Regions from separate parts of the Lelliottia sp. GFLA7 genome, predicted to be linked through region 1. Evidence: predicted binding sites of a transcription regulator. Region 1 holds the regulator's gene; the other holds the start of a gene.
The links. The regulator PhoB, encoded in region 1, activates phosphate uptake and scavenging genes when phosphate is short. The targets are predictions, from matches to a motif close to CTGTCATAAAACTGNCNNAT.
Positions count from the first base shown of each region.

Region 1 (9,255 bases):
GATAGAGCGAAACCAGAATGACAATCGCGAAGTACACCACGCTGTAAATCAGCAGCGGCAGCGGACCGTCACCGGTCAACGGCGCGATACCGACTTCAAAGGAGACCGTCGCGGTACGCGGCGTTGCAAACAGCGGCCCGATGGCCAGATAGCACACGACTGCCAGTAACACACCGGCCACTTTGCCAATCGGTGCGCTGAGGCTATCCACGCCGCCGCCCACTTTCGCGAGTGCGACAACGGTAAGCACCGGCAAACCCACAGCCGTAATCAGGAAGCCAAACGCCGCCATCCAGACGTGTTCACCCGCCTGCAAGCCAACCATGGGAGGAAAAATGATATTACCTGCGCCGACGAACAGCGCAAAAGTCATAAAGCCCAGCGCGATGATGTCACGCGATTTTAAATGATGGGTCATAGAACCTTACTGCCTGTGGATGTGGTGTTGAAAACGTTGAGATTTTCGCCATCCCTCTCGGGACGATACGGCGGAAAATTAACTCAATTTCAGCGGGATATGCTCCCGTCCTGGCGCAGCGAAGAATAGTTTTTCGGTTTACCGCGCAAATACAGTCGGTCTGACAGTATATGGGGCGCAATTTAAACGCTTATAACGTTTAAAGGCAAGGAGGGATCTTAAAACCAGAACAATATGCCAGCATGGGAAAACAGACCAGCACAATCCGCTAAGTATAAGAAAAACTCATGGCTAATCATGCGAACAAAAAAGCATCAGCCGTATAAAATTCATCCGCGTTTCGCTTGACTGCAAAGCAAACAGGCCAGCAAACGCTGGCCTGTGGAAAGGAAGGCTGACACACCTGCTGTCAGGCACTTTTTTTGGCAATTAATCGTTCCGGGATGACAAAACTGAATCGCGTTCCTTTACCCGGCGTACTCTGAATATCAAGTCGGCTATCGTGATGATTCAATGCATGCTTCACAATCGCCAGGCCCAGCCCACTGCCGCCCGTTTGTCGTGAGCGTGCTTTATCGACGCGATAGAAACGCTCAGTCAGACGCGGAATGTGCTCCGGCCCAATGCCCGGTCCGTTGTCTTCGACGCTAAATTCGGCCCCCGTCGGCACATGCTGCCAGCGCACTACAATGTGGGTGCCTTCCGGCGTGTGATTTACGGCGTTATAGACCAGATTCGATATCGCACTGCGCAGTTGCTCTTCACTGCCGAGAACTTTCAGCGCGCTATCAACCTCAAACGTCAGCTGATGCTTTTTATGGCTCAACGTTTGCGCTTCCCGCTCCACCACGCGCAGCATCATCGGAACATCAATAGTTTCATTCAGTGCCAGGGTCGGGGCGGCTTCAATTTTCGACAGCGTCAGGAGTTGCTTGACCAGTCCTTCCATGCGATGCGTTTGCTCGCGCATCGTATGTAGTGCTTTCTCTCGCGGCGCGCCTTCCAGCGTTTGCTCCTGCATCATCTCCAGATACCCCTGAAGCACGGTCAACGGCGTGCGCAGCTCGTGGCTGACGTTGGCAAAGAAATTACGACGAGCCCCTTCAAGCTGGTGCATTTGGGTCACATCACGCGCCACCATCAACCACTGCTTGTCGCTGTAAGGCATGATGCGAATCTCAAGGTGACGGCCATTATTCAGCACCAGATTGTGCGGGCGAGTAAATTCACGTTTTTTCAGATACAGCGTGAATTCGGGGTAACGCAGAAGGTTCAGGATATTCTGGCCGTTATCGTCTGGCCAGCGGAGTCCAAGCAGCTGTTGTGCAAGACCATTACACCAGAAAATCGTCCCTTCTTCGGTGGTGAGGATCACCGCATCCGGCAGTGATTCTGCGCCGCTACGAAAGCGCTTGATCAGGCTTCCCAGCTCGCGACGACGCTTTTTATTACGCATCTGCATCTGGTGTAAGCCGTAAAGCAACGGCTCCCAGCTTCCGCTCCCCGGCGGCGGCGTCATGCTGCGATCCACCCACAGCCACCACGACAGACGCAGTAAATTCCAGAAATGCCAGATCAACAGGCCGGTCACTGCCGCCAGTAAAAACCACGGCAGATAGCCAAAAATAGCCCCCAAAATGAAGGCCGGGAGACAGCATAAGATCAGTTCAAAAACGAGCCTTTTCCATGACAGACGTTCCAGCACGCGTCACACTCCTGTCAGTGTTCAGAAACGGGTCGAAAAACGATAACCCGTACCGCGCACCGTTTGCACCATGCGATCGTGGCCGCTGTGTTCCAGCGCTTTTCGCAAGCGGCGAATATGCACATCAACCGTTCTGTCCTCAACATACACGTTTGTTCCCCAAACGTTATTCAGCAACTGCTCACGACTGTAAACGCGTTCCGGATGCGTCATAAAGAAGTGCAACAGCTTAAATTCGGTCGGTCCCATGTCGAGCGGATTTTCACCCGTCATCACGCGATGCGACGTAGGATCCAGACTCAGCCCCTGCATCTCAATCACCTCTTCCACCGCCATGGGTGAAATCCGGCGCATCACCGCTTTAATACGTGCCACCAGCTCCTTCGGTGAAAACGGCTTGGTGATATAATCATCTGCACCCGTTTCCAGCCCGCGCACGCGATCTTCTTCTTCACCGCGCGCCGTGAGCATAACGACAGGAATATCGCGGGTCATCGCTTCACGTTTGATGTGTTTGATAAATTGCAGTCCAGAGCCGCCAGGCAACATCCAGTCAAGCAGAATCAAATCAGGCCAGGGTTCGTTCAGCTGATTCACCGCGCTGTCATAATCTTCAGCTTCTATCGGCTGAAAACCGTTTTGTTCGAGCACGAAGCACACCATTTCACGAATTGGAGCTTCATCTTCTACGACCAGAATACGTCTCGCCATACTTTACCCTGTCTTATTGAGGTTAAAAGTTTGTAATGCGGCGTCATTATGCGTCAGATTTATGACAGATTTATGAAAAACATTGCCTCTATGAATAGCAAACTATTGTTTTATTACAGCTGTTATTTCCCCTTCCCTCGACATTTATCGCCATAAAAGCCGCGAAGTTGCCGCATGTCGGCACATCTCACAGCCCCATGCTGACACCTGTAATCATCAGGATTGAGCTGATGCAGCCAACACAGAGGCAGCCTGAAGGATCAAGTGTATAATCCCTTTCACCTTTTTTTGCCACGGATCTGTTATGCGCATACTTCACACCTCGGACTGGCATCTGGGTCAAAATTTTTACAGCAAAAGCCGCGCGGCCGAACACGAAGCGTTCCTGAACTGGCTGCTGGAAACAGCGCTGACGCACCAGGTTGACGCAATCATTGTCGCCGGTGATATTTTTGACACCGGATCGCCGCCCAGCTATGCGCGCGAAATCTATAACCGCTTCGTGGTCAATTTACAGAAAACGGGCTGTCATCTGGTCATCGTCGCGGGCAATCACGACTCGGTGGCAACGCTGAATGAGTCACGCGATATTCTGGCCTTTCTGAATACCACTGTAGTGGCAAACGCCGGGCACGCACCGCAAATCATCAAAAAACGCGACGGCACGCCGGGCGCCGTTATCTGCCCGATTCCCTTTTTGCGTCCACGTGACATCGTTCAAAGTCAGGCCGGTCTGACCGGCGGCGAAAAGCAAAAGCACCTGCTGCAGGCCATTACCGACTACTATCAGCAGCAATTTTTCGACGCCTGCGCCTTGCGCGGTGAAGCGGCGCTGCCCGTTATCGCCACCGGCCATTTAACCACCGTCGGCGCCAGTAAAAGTGACGCGGTACGCGAAATTTATATCGGTACGCTGGATGCGTTCCCGGCGCAGAATTTCCCACCCGCCGATTACATCGCACTCGGCCATATCCACAGGGCGCAGAAGATTGGTGGCAGCGAACATATTCGCTACTGCGGATCGCCCATTTCGCTCAGCTTTGACGAAACGGGCAAACCCAAAAGCGTGCATCTGGTCAGTTTTATCGACGGGAAACTCAGCGCGGTAGACACGCTGGAAGTGCCGGTGACGCAGCCGCTGGCGGTGCTAAAAGGCGATCTGGCGGCCATTACCGCACAGCTTGAGCAGTGGCGCGACGTGGAGCAAATCCCGCCCGTCTGGCTGGATATCGAAATCACGACAGACGACTATCTGCATGATATGCAGCGCAAAATCCAGGCACTCACGGAAACGCTGCCGGTTGAGGTTTTACTGGTGCGCCGCAGTCGAGAACAGCGCGAGAAAATTCTGCTCAGTGCGCAACGCGAAACGCTCAGCGAGCTGAAAGTCGAAGAGGTTTTTGAACGCCGACTGGCGCAGGAAGAGATTGACGACGCGCAGCGCGCCAGACTGAACGAGCTGTTCACCCATACGCTGCATGCGCTCAATGATGAGGAAGAAAACGCATGAAAATTCTCAGCCTGCGTTTGAAAAACATCAACTCCCTGAAGAGCGAATGGAAAATTGATTTCACCGCCGAGCCGTTCGCCAGTAACGGTCTTTTCGCAATTACCGGCGCGACCGGCGCAGGCAAAACCACCCTGCTCGACGCCATCTGCCTCGCGCTGTATCACCAGACGCCGCGTCTGAATAAAGTCACACAATCACAAAATGATCTCATGACGCGCGACACCGCTGAATGTCTGGCAGAGGTGGAATTTGAGGTCAAGGGCACCGCTTATCGCGCTTTCTGGAGCCAAAGCCGCGCGCGTAATCAGCCTGACGGGAATTTACAGGCACCGCGCGTGGAGCTGGCGCGCTGCGAAGACGGTAAAATTCTGTCTGACAAAGCCACAGACAAAATTGAGCAAACGGCCACGCTGACCGGTCTGGATTACGATCGTTTCACGCGCTCTATGCTGTTGTCGCAGGGGCAATTTGCCGCCTTCCTCAATGCCAAACCTGGCGAACGCGCCGAGCTGCTGGAAGAACTTACCGGAACCGAGATTTACGGTCAGATTTCCGCAAGGGTCTTTGAACAACACAAAGCCGCACGCACGGAGCTCGAAAAGCGCGAAGCGCAAGCGGCTGGTGTGATTTTACTGAGCGAAGAGCAGCAACAGCAGCTCACCCAGAGTTTGCAGGCACTTACTGACGAAGAGAAAATGCTGCTGGTACAGCAACAGAATCACCAGCGCGATTTTCACTGGTTGACCCGTCATGAGGAACTCCAGCGTGAACAGCAGCGCGCGTTAACCTCGCAACAGGAGGCGCAACAGGCGCTCACCGACGCCGCACCAGACCTGGATAAATTGCTTCACGCCCAGCCCGCCGCAGTGCTGCGCCCACTCTGGGAACGTCAGCAGGAACAGACGACGCGTCTCACACAAACCCAACAGCAGACTCAGGAAGTGAATACTCGCTTACTGTCTCGGACAGCACTGCGCGCGCGCATTCGCAACGGTGCGCTGCGCACCCGCGACCGGTTGCAAACCGAGCGTTCGGCACTGACACAGTGGCTAACCGGGCATGACCGTTTCCGCCTGTGGGGGCAGGAAATCGCAGGCTGGCGGGCGCATTTTGCTCAGCTTAATCGCGACAAAAGCCAGATAGCGACGCTGACCGGGCGCATCACCGAGCTGCGGCAAAAACTGGCGAACGCGCCAGAGATCGCCCTGACGCTGACCGCTGATGAAGTCGCTGCGGCGATGGACCAGCAAACGGCGTCGCGTGCATCTCGCCAGCAGCTGACCACCCTTCATGCCCGTTATCAACCGCTGCAAAAACGCATCGTTCAAAACGCGGAAAGCGTGCAAAAGGCGCAGGCGGAGCAGATAAAACTGAACGAGACGTTGGCCCTGCGTCGACAGCAGTATAAAGAGAAACACCAGCATTTTCTGGATGTTAAAGCCTTATGCGAGCGAGAAGCTGAGATTAAAGATCTCGAGAGTTATCGAGCCCGACTTGAAGCGGGAAAACCCTGCTTGCTCTGCGGTTCAACTGAGCATCCTGCGGTGAAGCAATACCAGGCGTTGGAAATAACAGAAAACCAGCGCCGCCGTGATGCGATGGAAAAAGAGGTCGCAGCGCTAAAAGAGGAGGGGCTGCTGGTGTTGGGGCAAGTCAATGCCCTGACCGGTCAGATTCAGCGCGACACCGAAGAGGCGCAGACGCTCGCCCAGGAAGCGCAAACGCTCACGAGCGCGTGGCGCGAACTGTGTGCAACCCTGAACGTTACTTTGAATATTCAGGATGATATTGCTCCGTGGCTGAACGAACAGGAGCAGTACGAGCGCCAGCTGTATCAACTTAGTCAGCGCCTGGCCTTACAAAGCCAGTTGAATGAACAGGAACACCAGGAGCGGCAACTCCAGCAGCAGATTGCTACAACACGCCTGACGCTGGAAAACGCGCTGAATGCGCTGGCGTTGAAGGTCCCCGATGAGGGTGCTGAAACGCTCTGGCTCACCGAGCGCGAAAGCGAATCGTCGCACTGGCAGGCGCAGCAGAATCAGCTCACCGCCCTTCAGGAACGTATCAACGCCCTAACGCCGCTGTTGGATACGCTGCCCGCGACGGACACAGAAGACGCGGAATCCGTTATTCCGGATAACTGGCGCGAGATCCACAATGAATGCGTCTCGCTGCAAAGCCAACTTGCAACATTGCAGCAGCAGGAAAGCCTGGAAACCGAGCGCATGCAGCAAGCGCAGGCGCAATTTGCCGCTGCGCTTGCGGGAAGCGCATTCCCCGACTGCGATGCGTTCCTGCGCGCTTTGCTTGATGCCGACACGATGCAGCGTCTGGAAACGTTAAAGCAAACGCTGGAAAACCGGATTCAGCAAGCGACAGCGCTGGTGCGTCAGGCAAATCAATTGCTGAGCGAGCATCTGGCGCAGCGGCCGGAAGGATTGCAGTCGGATGTGCCGACACTGCAGCTTGAACTCCAGCAACTGGCGCAACGTCTGCGTGAAAATAGCACCCGTCAGGGTGAGATCAGCCAGCAGCTCAGGCAGGATGGCGAGAACCGGCAGCATCAGCAGGCGCTTATCCAGCAGATTGACGAGGCGGCACGCCTTGCGGATGATTGGGGATATCTGAACGCGCTGATCGGCTCCAGTACGGGCGATCGTTTCCGTAAATTCGCTCAGGGGTTGACGCTCGACAATCTGGTATGGCTGGCGAATCAGCAGTTGAATCGCTTGCATGGCCGCTATCTTCTGCAACGCAAAGCGAGCGACGCGCTGGAGCTGGAAGTGGTGGATACGTGGCAGGCCGACGCGGTACGCGACACGCGAACCCTCTCCGGAGGCGAGAGTTTCCTGGTGAGCCTGGCGCTGGCGCTGGCGCTTTCTGACCTGGTGAGCCACAAAACGCGCATTGATTCCCTGTTCCTCGACGAGGGATTTGGTACGCTGGATAGCGAAACGCTGGATACCGCACTCGACGCGCTCGATGCGCTGAACGCGACGGGAAAAACCATCGGCGTGATCAGTCATGTGGAAGCAATGAAAGAGCGCATTCCTGTGCAGATCAAAGTGAAGAAAATCAACGGGCTGGGATACAGCAAGCTGGATAAGGTGTTTGCGGTGGAGTGAGTGAGGGATTTGTGCGGTCTGGTACCCTCACCCTAACCCTCTCCCACAAGGAGAGGGAATAAACATTAAAACCGCCAACATACGTCGCCGTTTTGCTTTTACTTTGCCTCATCCTCTCCCACAGGGAGAGGGAACAAACACTAAAAACGGTAACATTCGTTACCGTTTTGCTTTTATTCCGGCCACAGCCATGCCGCGCCGCGCACGCCGCTCGAATCCCCATGCACTGCTTTGCGGATTGGGGTTTCACATTCGCCGCCAAAGACCCACTGCTTCATTAGATGCGGAACCGTGGTGTAGATCCGGTCAACATTACTCATTCCGCCGCCGAGGACGATCACGTCCGGGTCGAGAATGTTCACCACATGAGCCAGCGATTTCGCCAGACGCATTTCGTAGCGATTGAGCGCCAGTTCGGCAACCGCATCGTGCTCTTCGACAAGACGCATAATCTCGTTGCCTTTTAACGCATGTCCGCTCAAACGACGATAATCGGTGGCGAATCCGGTTCCGGAAATAAAGGTTTCGATACAGCCCTGCTTACCGCAATAACACGGCACTTCGGCGCGGTATTTCAGTTCGTCTTCGTCCATCCACGGCAGCGGATTATGTCCCCACTCGCCCGCGGTGCCATTGCCGCCAATGTGCGCGCGTCCGCCAAACGCTAAGCCAGAACCGCAGCCCGTACCAATAATCACCGCAAATACCGTCTGCGCGCCTGCCGCTGCGCCGTCTATCGCTTCCGAAACAGCAAGACAGTTGGCATCGTTCGCCAGACGCACCTCGCGATGGAGGCGCACGCTCAAATCTTTATCGAACGGCTGGCCGTTAAGCCACGTGGAGTTCGCGTTTTTCACCACTCCGGTATAGGGCGAAATCGACCCTGGAATCCCCATCCCGACAGTGCCAGTCTGCCCCGTTGCCTTTTCCGCCATCTCCACCAGCGAGGCGATCGTTTCAATGGTTTGCTGATAATCATCACGCGGCGTAGGCAGGCGGTGTCGGAACAATTGTTCGCCCTGATCGCTAAGCGCAATGACTTCTGTTTTGGTGCCGCCCAAATCAATACCAATACGCACAGGACTCTCCTCATTATTTTGATTATCAACAGAGTAGAAGCAGGCCACCTGATTAGCAATGCAAGCCATGCCACAATTCGTTATCATGCCCGCTGATTTAACGACAAGGCCGTGGAAATTATCATGCTGTGGTTCAAAAATTTGATGGTTTACCGTCTCAGCCGCGAGGTTTCGCTGCAGGCTGAAGAGATGGAAAAACAGTTAGCCGCGTACACGTTTACCCCTTGCGGTAGCCAGGATATGGCGAAAACCGGTTGGGTTGCACCGATGGGTTCACAAAGTGATGCACTGACCCACACGACCAATGGTCAAATCATCCTTTGCGCGCGTAAAGAAGAGAAAATCCTGCCATCCCCCGTGGTGAAGCAGGCGCTCGAAGCCAAGATTTTCAAGCTGGAGGCCGAACAGGGCCGCAAGCTGAAAAAAACGGAAAAAGACTCACTGAAGGATGAAGTGCTGCACTCACTGTTGCCGCGCGCCTTTAGCCGTTTCAACCAGACCATGATGTGGATCGACACCGTCAACGATTTGATTATGGTTGACTGCGCCAGTGCCAAAAAAGCGGAAGATACGCTGGCCCTGCTGCGTAAGAGCCTGGGTTCACTGCCGGTAGTTCCGCTGACGATGGAAAATCCTATCGAACTGACGCTCACCGAATGGGTGCGTAGCGGCAGCCCAGCGCAAGGGTTCCAGCTGCTCGATGA
Region 1 is NZ_JBWLAQ010000001.1:1,105,903-1,115,157, forward strand. It holds gene brnQ (branched-chain amino acid transporter carrier protein BrnQ) at 1-418, opposite strand, end outside; gene phoR (phosphate regulon sensor histidine kinase PhoR) at 828-2,123, opposite strand; gene phoB (phosphate response regulator transcription factor PhoB) at 2,145-2,834, opposite strand; gene sbcD (exonuclease subunit SbcD) at 3,139-4,344, shown strand; gene sbcC (exonuclease subunit SbcC) at 4,341-7,472, shown strand; gene mak (fructokinase) at 7,646-8,551, opposite strand; gene rdgC (recombination-associated protein RdgC) at 8,675-9,255, shown strand, end outside.

Region 2 (9,255 bases), 430 kb from region 1:
TGTCCGTTGCAGCAATATTATCGTCGAGCTGATCGACGCGTTTTGCGCCAATAATCACGCTGCTGACCACTTTCTGATGCAGCAGCCACGCCAGCGCGATTTGCGCGACGGAGACGCCTTTGCTGTCGGCAATGGTGCGCATCACATCGACACAATCGAATGCACGGTCTTTATCCACCGGCGGGAAATCAAACTCAAGGCGGCGTCCGCCGGTTTCGCTTTTACCGTCGCGATCGTATTTGCCGCTCAGCAATCCCCCTGCTAATGGACTCCAGACCATTAACCCCACGTCTTCGCTTTGCATCATCGGCACCAGTTCACGCTCAAGGTCACGCCCAGCGATAGTGTAATATGCCTGTAACGACGCAAAACGGGCCAACCCAAGACGTTCAGAAATCCCCAGCGCTTTGGCGATTTGCCAGGCTGCCCAGTTTGACACGCCGATGTAGCGCACATGACCGTGCTGGACGAGATTATCCAGAGCGTAAAGTGTCTCTTCGATTGGTGTGGCCGGGTCAAAACCATGGAGTTGGTAGAGATCGATATGATCGAGCTGCATGCGTCGCAGGCTCTCTTTCGCGCTATTGATGATGTGATATCGCGAGCTGCCGCGAGAGTTAACGCCCGCCGTGCCGGTTTCGCCAAAGACTTTGGTGGCGACAACCACATTTTCACGCGGAATTTTCAGGTTCTTCAGCGCTTGCCCGGTGATGATTTCCGAGCGTCCTTCCGAATAGACATTGGCGGTATCAATAAAGTTGATACCCGCATCCAGCGCACGCCCCACCAGCTTTTCGGCATCGCTTTGCTGAAGCTGGCCAATCTTGCCCCACATGCCGTCTTCACCCCCGAACGTCATGGTGCCAAGGCACAGCTCGGAAACAAACAGACCCGTATTACCCAGTTTTTGATAACGCATACGACGTTCCTCGCAATCTTCGTTTAAAAGCTACCAGAGAGTTATACCTCTCTGGTCCCGATTGCGAATGTGTCGTTCCTGTCTATTTCTTGCCCATTTCTCTAAACCAGCATAAAGCCAATCAAAGCCGCCCAAATCAGCATCGGCAGCGACCAGACGTGAAAACGCCACCAGATACGCCGATCGTTCGCCATTCTGAGCGCGATCAGGTTCGCCAGAGACCCAGGCAACAGGCCAAATCCTCCGACGTTCACGGCCCAGGCCAACAGAGCGGTTGGCGGCACATAGTTGATCAGCAAAATGGTAGACGGCACGTTACTGATGAATTGCGACAATCCGATTGCCGTCAGCCACAGCCCGAGGGGGGACAAATCGGTCACGCTGTGTAGCGCGCCCTGCAAAGCGGGCAGTTGAATCAGCAGATGCACATCGATAAACATGGCGATAAACACCAGCAGCAACGTCCAGTCGACGCTTATCAGTACACGACGCGCCAGCACCAAAAAGCCCGCCGCCACCAGCAACGCGCCCCAGAGGGCGAACTTCAGTTCAAGAGCCGTCAGGAAAACGATATACAGCGCCAGACAAGCCCATACCAGGCGCGGCTTCCACTGGGGAGTGACGCTTCCGCTATGATAATTCAGCGCTTTATTGGGAAAAGCAAACCAACACACCACCAGCAGCGACGCCATCATGGCCAGCGCCAGCGGCGCCATTTGCCAGGTAAAGGCCGCGAACGACAGCCCCGAGCGCCCCCACAGCAAAATGTTTTGCGGGTTGCCGATTGGCGTCAGCAACGATCCGGCATTAACGGCCAGCGCTTCAAAGATAATCAGCCGGTTAACCGGGATTTCGCACAGCTTGCGTAACGTCAGGGTGAGCGGCACCACGATGAAAAGCGCCACATCATTGGTCAGAAACGTGGATAGCAGCGCGGCGGCCAGCACCATAAAAAGGGCTAATTTGCGCTCGGTGGCAAACCGACGCACCGTTTTTCGCCCCAGCACGTCAAAATAACCGCTGAGCTCTACGCCTTTGGTGAGCATCATCAGCCCGCTGAGGGTGATGATCGTGTGCCAGTCGATGGCCTCAGGCCAGTTTTTTGGCGCAAAGGGCACGAAAAAGCTCAGCCCGACACCAATGACTAATAGAAGGTGGAAAAAACGATCTCGGGCAAGCGCCTGCAGTCCAGGGATGTTCATTCTGCGGGCGCACCGTATTTAAGGGTAAATTCGCGGAATCTCTCCAGCGTCTCTGCACTGACGTGATGCTCGATCCCTTCCGAATCACGACGGGCCGTATCCTGACTCACACCCAGCACCAGCAAAAAGTTTTCGACGATCTGATGGCGCTCCCGGCTCTCCTGGGCCAGTTTTTCACCTTCCGGTGTCAGGAAAACACCGCGCCAGGGGATCATTTCGATCAGTCCTACTGACGCCAGGCGTTTTAACATTTTCGCGACCGTAGGCTGAGAAACGCCAAGGCGCGCGGCCATATCCACCTGACGGGCTTCACCGACTTCACGAAAGAGATCGGAAATCAGCTCGACGTAGTCATCAATCAATTCGCGACGGTGCGCCTCACGCACCTGACGAAACCCTTCAACATGCTCTTCAACATTCACCAGTTGCGTCTTTTTTTTTGTAGTTGGCTTACCTGCGCGACTGTTCATTGTACTTCCTCAGTGGGGTGACGCCCGTGGCGTCCTATAACGAGAGCGCACAGTGTAAACCATAGCTCTACAAGCACAAAAAATTAACGAATTAGCCATAGCTATACAATATAGCCTGTGCTATATCTGTATGTAATGCAGTCACCCTTCACGGATCGAAGGGATCTGAAATCAGGAGGTCACATGAACGAATTCAAGAGGTGCATGAACGTGTTTAGCCACTCCCCCTTTAAAGTGCGGTTAATGCTGTTGAACATGCTATGCGACATTTTTAACGGCAAGCCACAGCAGAACGACAAACCCAATCACTAAGCGGCGTTGCGGTACGCTGCTTCATTTTTCTGTCATATTCCCCACGTATTCTGGTCGTTTGCCCCCCATTCCCCGATCTTTTTTACGGATTTGCAGCCCCTCTCGCAAAACATCTTATTAGCAACTGTTGACCTAATTGCCGACTGGCTCTATCTTCTTGCAGCCCTGCACCATTTGCGGCTCGCTGAAGCGGACCCTCATTCCCTCTCCACGCACTGTCAGGCAGGCTTTGACCCTCGACGCCAGGGTGAGCACATGGCGTTTTATGATAGTGACCTATGAATTTAACCCTGAAAGACACGATCGTTACCCGCAGTCGGGCCTTAAGCCCGTGGACGGGATTCTACTTTCTGCAATCACTGCTGATTAACTTTGCGCTTGGCTATCCCTATAGCCTGCTATACGCCGTTGCGTTTACCTGCCTGCTGCATCTGATGTGGCGAAGCGCACCGCGTGTGCAAAAAGTGGTGGTGGGAATATGCTCTGTGGTTGCCGCAATGTATTACCCGTTTGGTCAGGCTTATGGCGCACCCAACTTTAATACCCTGCTCGCGCTGCACTCCACCAATATGGAAGAGTCGACGGAGATCCTGACGATTTTCCCGTGGTACAGCTACGTCATTGGCCTGTTCATTTTTGCGCTGGGCGTGATTGCCGTGCGTCGTCAGCCGCAAGAGAAAAAGTCATGGAGCAAAATTGATAACCTGTGCCTGATCGTAAGCATCGCGGCATTTTTTGTCGCACCGGTACAAAACCTGGCATGGGGCGGTGTTTTCAAGCTGAAAGACACGGGTTATCCGGTTTTCCGCTTCGTAAAAGATATCGTGGTGAACAATAAAGAAGTGATCGACGAGCAGGCGCGTATGGCTGAGCTTTCAAACATGAAAGACACCTGGAACGTGCTGGCCGTGAAGCCGAAGTACCATACTTATGTGGTCGTGATTGGCGAAAGTGCACGCCGCGATGCGCTGGGCGCCTTTGGCGGTCACTGGAATAACACACCGTTTGCCAGCTCAGTGAACGGTACGCTGTTTACGGATTACATCGCAGCAAGCGGATCCACGCAAAAGTCACTCGGCCTGACGTTAAGCCGCGTGATCGATGGGAAACCGCAGTATCAGGATAACTTTGTCACGCTGGCCAACCGTGCCGGTTTCCAGACGTGGTGGTTTTCCAATCAGGGCCAAATCGGTGAATATGACACGGCGATTGCCAGCATTGCCAAACGTGCAGACGAAGCCCAGTTTCTGAAAAATGGCGATTTCGAGGCGGATAAAAACACCAAAGATGAAGCCCTGTTAAAGATGACGTCGCAGGTATTTGCTTCTCAACGCACCCAGCCTCAGCTGATCGTCCTGCATCTGATGGGATCGCACCCGCAAGCTTGCGATCGCACGCAGGGGAAATACGCAGAATTCGTGCAATCAAAAGAGACGTCCTGCTATCTCTATACGATGACGCAAACCGACGATCTGTTGAGCAAACTGTACACCCAGTTACAAAACACGGGTGACAGCTTCTCTATGGTGTACTTCTCGGATCATGGTCTGGCGTTCAAAGAACGGGGTAAAGCAGTGCAGTACCTGGCGCACGATGATAAGTTTCAGCAGAACTTTCAGGTGCCGTTTATGGTGCTGTCGAGCGATGATAAAAAGCATCGTGTGATTAAAGCGCGCCGGTCAGCGAACGATTTCCTGAACTTTTTCGCGCAGTGGACCGGGATTTCAGCAAAAGAGATCGCCAACAATTATCCGTTTGTATCAAACAAGAAAGCGCCCCCTGCCTACATTACCAACTTTAAGTTACAGAAAGTGGAGTACACGCATTTGGGGACCGATGCGTTTGAGATAAAAAGTCGCTAACTTGTGCGGCCTGCTACTCTCTCCAGGTGTGAGAAAGTACAAATACAAAACGGCAACCCAAGGGTTGCCGTTTTTGCTGTTACCTTCAAAAAAAATCCGCCACAGTGGGCGGATTTTTATTTCATCACCGAAGTGATTAGAAGCGGTAACCCACGCCTGCGATCCAGGTGCCAACGTCAACGTTGCGGATGCGGCTCTGCTCATAGGAGAAGTCCAGAGCAACGTTTTCGATTGGGTTGAACTGCATACCTGCGCCGTAAGAGAAACCGTAATCGCTAGTGCTTGCGCTGCGGTTCAGGCTTTCGTTCTCGGTCTGCTGGAATTTACCGTAGCCAACACCTACAACACCGTAGATGCTTGCCCAGTCATTCAGGCGGAAAGCTGGACCTGCGGTAACACCGTAGTACTGAGCTTTGTTATATGCGCCATCTTCAAAGCGATCTTTCTCGGTGTAAGTGAAAGAACCGATCACGCCCAGCGGGTTATTGTCTTGCTCGTAACGATACTTCAGGTTGAAACCGTTAGCTTTGTTGACAACGCCCTGCATATCGCTCTGAGCGTAACCACCGGTAACGGTAGAAGTAGCAGCTACAGCAGTACCTGCGGAAACAGCCAGAACAGCGGCCAGTGCTGAAAGACATGCAATTTTTTTCATAACCACCTCAAATGTGCTTCAAGTAAATCCGTAAGTTTTAAATATATCAAAAAATCTGGTGAAACTCTTTGTGATTCGTAATGTCTAACCGAGTCTTTGATGTAACAGAACATTTCAACGAGCAGCTATCTCTTTCAAATAACTCCGAATTTCCACATTTATTCGCTAATTTTGCGCGTCAATGACGTTACATTCATCCAGATTATTCCTAATCTATTAGCTGATAAATTCATCAACTCGCCGCCATTTTACGGATTTACGGCAACTTTTTTTCAACAAAGTCTCAACCGCTCACCTTTTATTTCCATTACACTGCGGCTTTTACTCCCTTTGACATAAATTGACAGGAGAAAGGATGCCTGGTTTGTCTCGTAAAGCGCCGGTCTGGTTGCCCATCGTCGTGATACTTATTGCTATGCTCTCAATCCAGAGCGGCGCGTCGCTGGCAAAATCGCTCTTCCCTATTATAGGTGCACCCGGCGTGACCGCGCTGCGTATCGCGCTTGGCACCCTGATTCTGGTGATTATTTTTAAACCCTGGCGTTTGCGGTTTAAAAAAGAGCAACGTCCGCCGCTGCTGTTCTATGGCCTGTCGCTGGGGGCGATGAACTATCTCTTCTACCTGTCGATACAAACCGTACCGCTCGGGGTTGCCGTCGCGCTGGAATTCACCGGGCCGCTGGCGGTCGCGCTATTTTCTTCCCGTCGTCCCGTGGATTTTGTGTGGGTTGTACTCGCAGTGCTTGGGCTGTGGTTCCTGTTGCCGCTTGGGCAGAATATTTCCCACGTCGATTTAACCGGTGCCGCGCTGGCGCTGGGTGCAGGCGCTTGTTGGGCGGTGTATATCCTGACAGGACAACGGGCAGGCGAAGAGCATGGGCCCGCCACGGTGGCGTTAGGCTCACTGATTGCCGCCATCATTTTTGTTCCGCTCGGCATGGCGCAAGCGACTGAATCCATCTGGCAATGGTCTGTGTTGCCGATCGGCCTTGCGGTCGCCGTGCTCTCTACCGCGCTGCCCTATTCACTCGAAATGATTGCGCTGACGCGGCTGCCCACGCGTATTTTCGGCACGCTGATGAGTATGGAACCCGCACTGGCGGCGATGTCCGGCATGGTATTTCTGGGCGAAAGCCTGACGCTGGTTCAGGTGCTGGCGCTGTGCTCGATTATTGCCGCCTCAATGGGTTCAACGCTGACCATGCGATCTGAACCTAAAATCAAAGAAATCGACATACATTAATATGCCCTATTCTGCATGGTTTCTTGCCATGCAGAATATACGCCAATTCTTGCCCCCCGTTATTTCCGCACATACTTTGTCATCAAGGTGAAATATTTTTGTGTATTTCACATGATTTCGTGAAATTAAGACTCATCCGCAACAAATAAAATAAAAACCTATAAAATCAATGCATTAAAAAAATACATTATTATCACTATTAAATCGATAGGCACAGTCAACCCTGCAGAATGAAAAAGCGGTGCTATACTTATTTCCGGTAATTACCTGGAACACAAAACATCAAGAGGATATGAGATTATGAGTACCGCTAAACTGGTAAAAACGAAAGCGTCTAATCTGCTTTATACCCGCAACGATGTATCGGACAGTGATAAGAAAGCGACGATTGAGTTGCTGAATCGCCAGGTGATCCAGTTCATTGACCTGTCATTAATCACCAAACAGGCCCACTGGAACATGCGCGGCGCAAACTTCATTGCCGTCCATGAAATGCTGGATGGCTTCCGTACTGCGCTGGTGACTCACCTTGATACCATGGCGGAGCGGGCTGTACAGCTTGGCGGTGTGGCCTTGGGTACGACCCAGGTGATTAACAGCAAAACGGCGCTGAAAAGCTATCCGCTGGACATTCACTCTGTACAGGATCACCTGAAAGAGTTGGCCGATCGCTATGCCATCGTTGCTAACGACGTGCGCAAAGCCATTGGCGAAGCGAAAGACGAAGACACAGCCGATATCCTGACTGCGGCTTCCCGCGACCTGGATCAGTTCCTGTGGTTTATCGAATCTAACATCGAATAATCCATACGGAATTTCAATCAAACCCTCGCCTTACGGTGGGGGTTTTGCACATTTATGGTGCACACTTTTTCCTGCGACGCCTGCAAAAGTAAAAAAGTTGTAATAATCACCTCACAAAATCGTTAACGAACGATTGTTTTATCGTCGTTAATTGCGCTTAATATCCTTCCGTCTATTGACTACATTGAAACGCACCAAAATAGTGCCTCACTTTGGTGCAAATCGATACTCTTGCAACGATTATTGTGCAACGTAAGTATATATCCTCTTTGCAAAACAATAGGTTGTAAAGTTGGCACGATTTTTTCATATAGCCGTTTGCTCCCGCAGGGGATCGCCCCGTGGATATAAAAGGAAATACTATGAAGTCTGTATTAAAAGTTTCACTGGCTGCACTTACCCTGGCGTTCGCGGTATCTTCTCAGGCCGCAGACAAACTCGTTGTGGCAACTGACACCGCTTTCGTTCCTTTCGAATTCAAGCAGGGTGATAAGTACGTTGGTTTTGACGTGGATTTGTGGGCGGCAATCGCAAAAGAATTGAAACTGGATTACACCCTGAAGCCAATGGATTTCAGCGGCATCATCCCGGCTCTGCAAACCAAAAATATCGACCTGGCGCTGGCGGGTATCACGATCACCGAAGAACGTAAAAAAGCGATCGAATTCTCTGACGGCTACTACAAAAGCGGTCTGCTGTTGATGGTTAAAGCCGACAACAACGACGTGAAAAGCGTGAAAGACCTCGACGGCAAAATCGTGGCAGTGAAGAGCGGCACCGGTTCTGTTGATTACGCGAAAGCGAATATCAAAACCAAAGACTTGCGCCAGTTCCCTAACATCGACAACGCCTATATGGAACTCGGCACTAACCGCGCTGACGCTGTACTGCACGATACCCCTAACATTCTGTACTTCATCAAAACTGCAGGCAACGGCAAGTTCAAAGCGGTTGGTGAGTCACTGGAAGCACAGCAGTACGGCATCGCTTTCCCTAAAGGCAGCGACGAGCTGCGTAATAAAGTGAACGGCGCGCTGAAAACGCTGCGTGAAAACGGCACTTACAACGAAATCTACAAAAAATGGTTCGGTACTGAACCAAAATAATTATTATTAAAGACGTTGTACGCTCAGGGGCGGCTTTCGCCCCTGCATTTTTTAGAACCACGGTTACAGGAAATTATCATGCAGTTTGACTGGAGCGCCATCTGGCCTGCCATTCCTCTCTTGCTTGAAGGCGCTAAAATGACCCTGTGGATTTCGGTCCTCGGTCTGGCTGGCGGGTTGATTATCGGTCTTGTGGCCGGTTTCGCTCGTAGCTACGGTGGCTGGATTGCAAACCATATCGCACTGGTTTTCATCGAAGTGATCCGCGGTACGCCCATCGTCGTACAGGTCATGTTTATCTACTTCGCCCTGCCTATGGCATTTAACGATCTGCGCATCGATCCGTTCAGCGCTGCGGTCGTGACCATTATGATCAACTCCGGTGCCTACATTGCGGAAATCACCCGTGGCGCGGTGCTGTCGATCCATAAAGGCTTCAGTGAAGCCGGTCTGGCGCTGGGCCTGTCCCGTCGCGAAACCATTCGCCACGTTATTCTGCCGCTGGCTCTGCGTCGTATGCTGCCACCGCTGGGCAACCAGTGGATCATCAGTATCAAAGATACCTCGCTGTTTATCGTTATCGGGGTGGCTGAATTAACCCGTCAGGGCCAGGAGATCATTGCCGGTAACTTCCGTGCACTGGAAATCTGGAGCGCCGTTGCGGTGGTTTATCTGATTATTA
Region 2 is NZ_JBWLAQ010000001.1:672,887-682,141, forward strand. It holds gene AC07RN_RS03270 (aldo/keto reductase) at 1-919, opposite strand, end outside; gene AC07RN_RS03275 (anion transporter) at 1,021-2,121, opposite strand; gene mntR (manganese-binding transcriptional regulator MntR) at 2,118-2,591, opposite strand; gene mntS (manganase accumulation protein MntS) at 2,775-2,903, shown strand; gene AC07RN_RS03290 (phosphoethanolamine transferase) at 3,182-4,765, shown strand; gene ompX (outer membrane protein OmpX) at 4,902-5,420, opposite strand; gene rhtA (threonine/homoserine exporter RhtA) at 5,776-6,663, shown strand; gene dps (DNA starvation/stationary phase protection protein Dps) at 6,964-7,467, shown strand; gene glnH (glutamine ABC transporter substrate-binding protein GlnH) at 7,830-8,573, shown strand; gene glnP (glutamine ABC transporter permease GlnP) at 8,652-9,255, shown strand, end outside.
Region 2: a site for PhoB is predicted at 2,933-2,952, ahead of AC07RN_RS03290 (phosphoethanolamine transferase). Genes of this name have one in related genera too.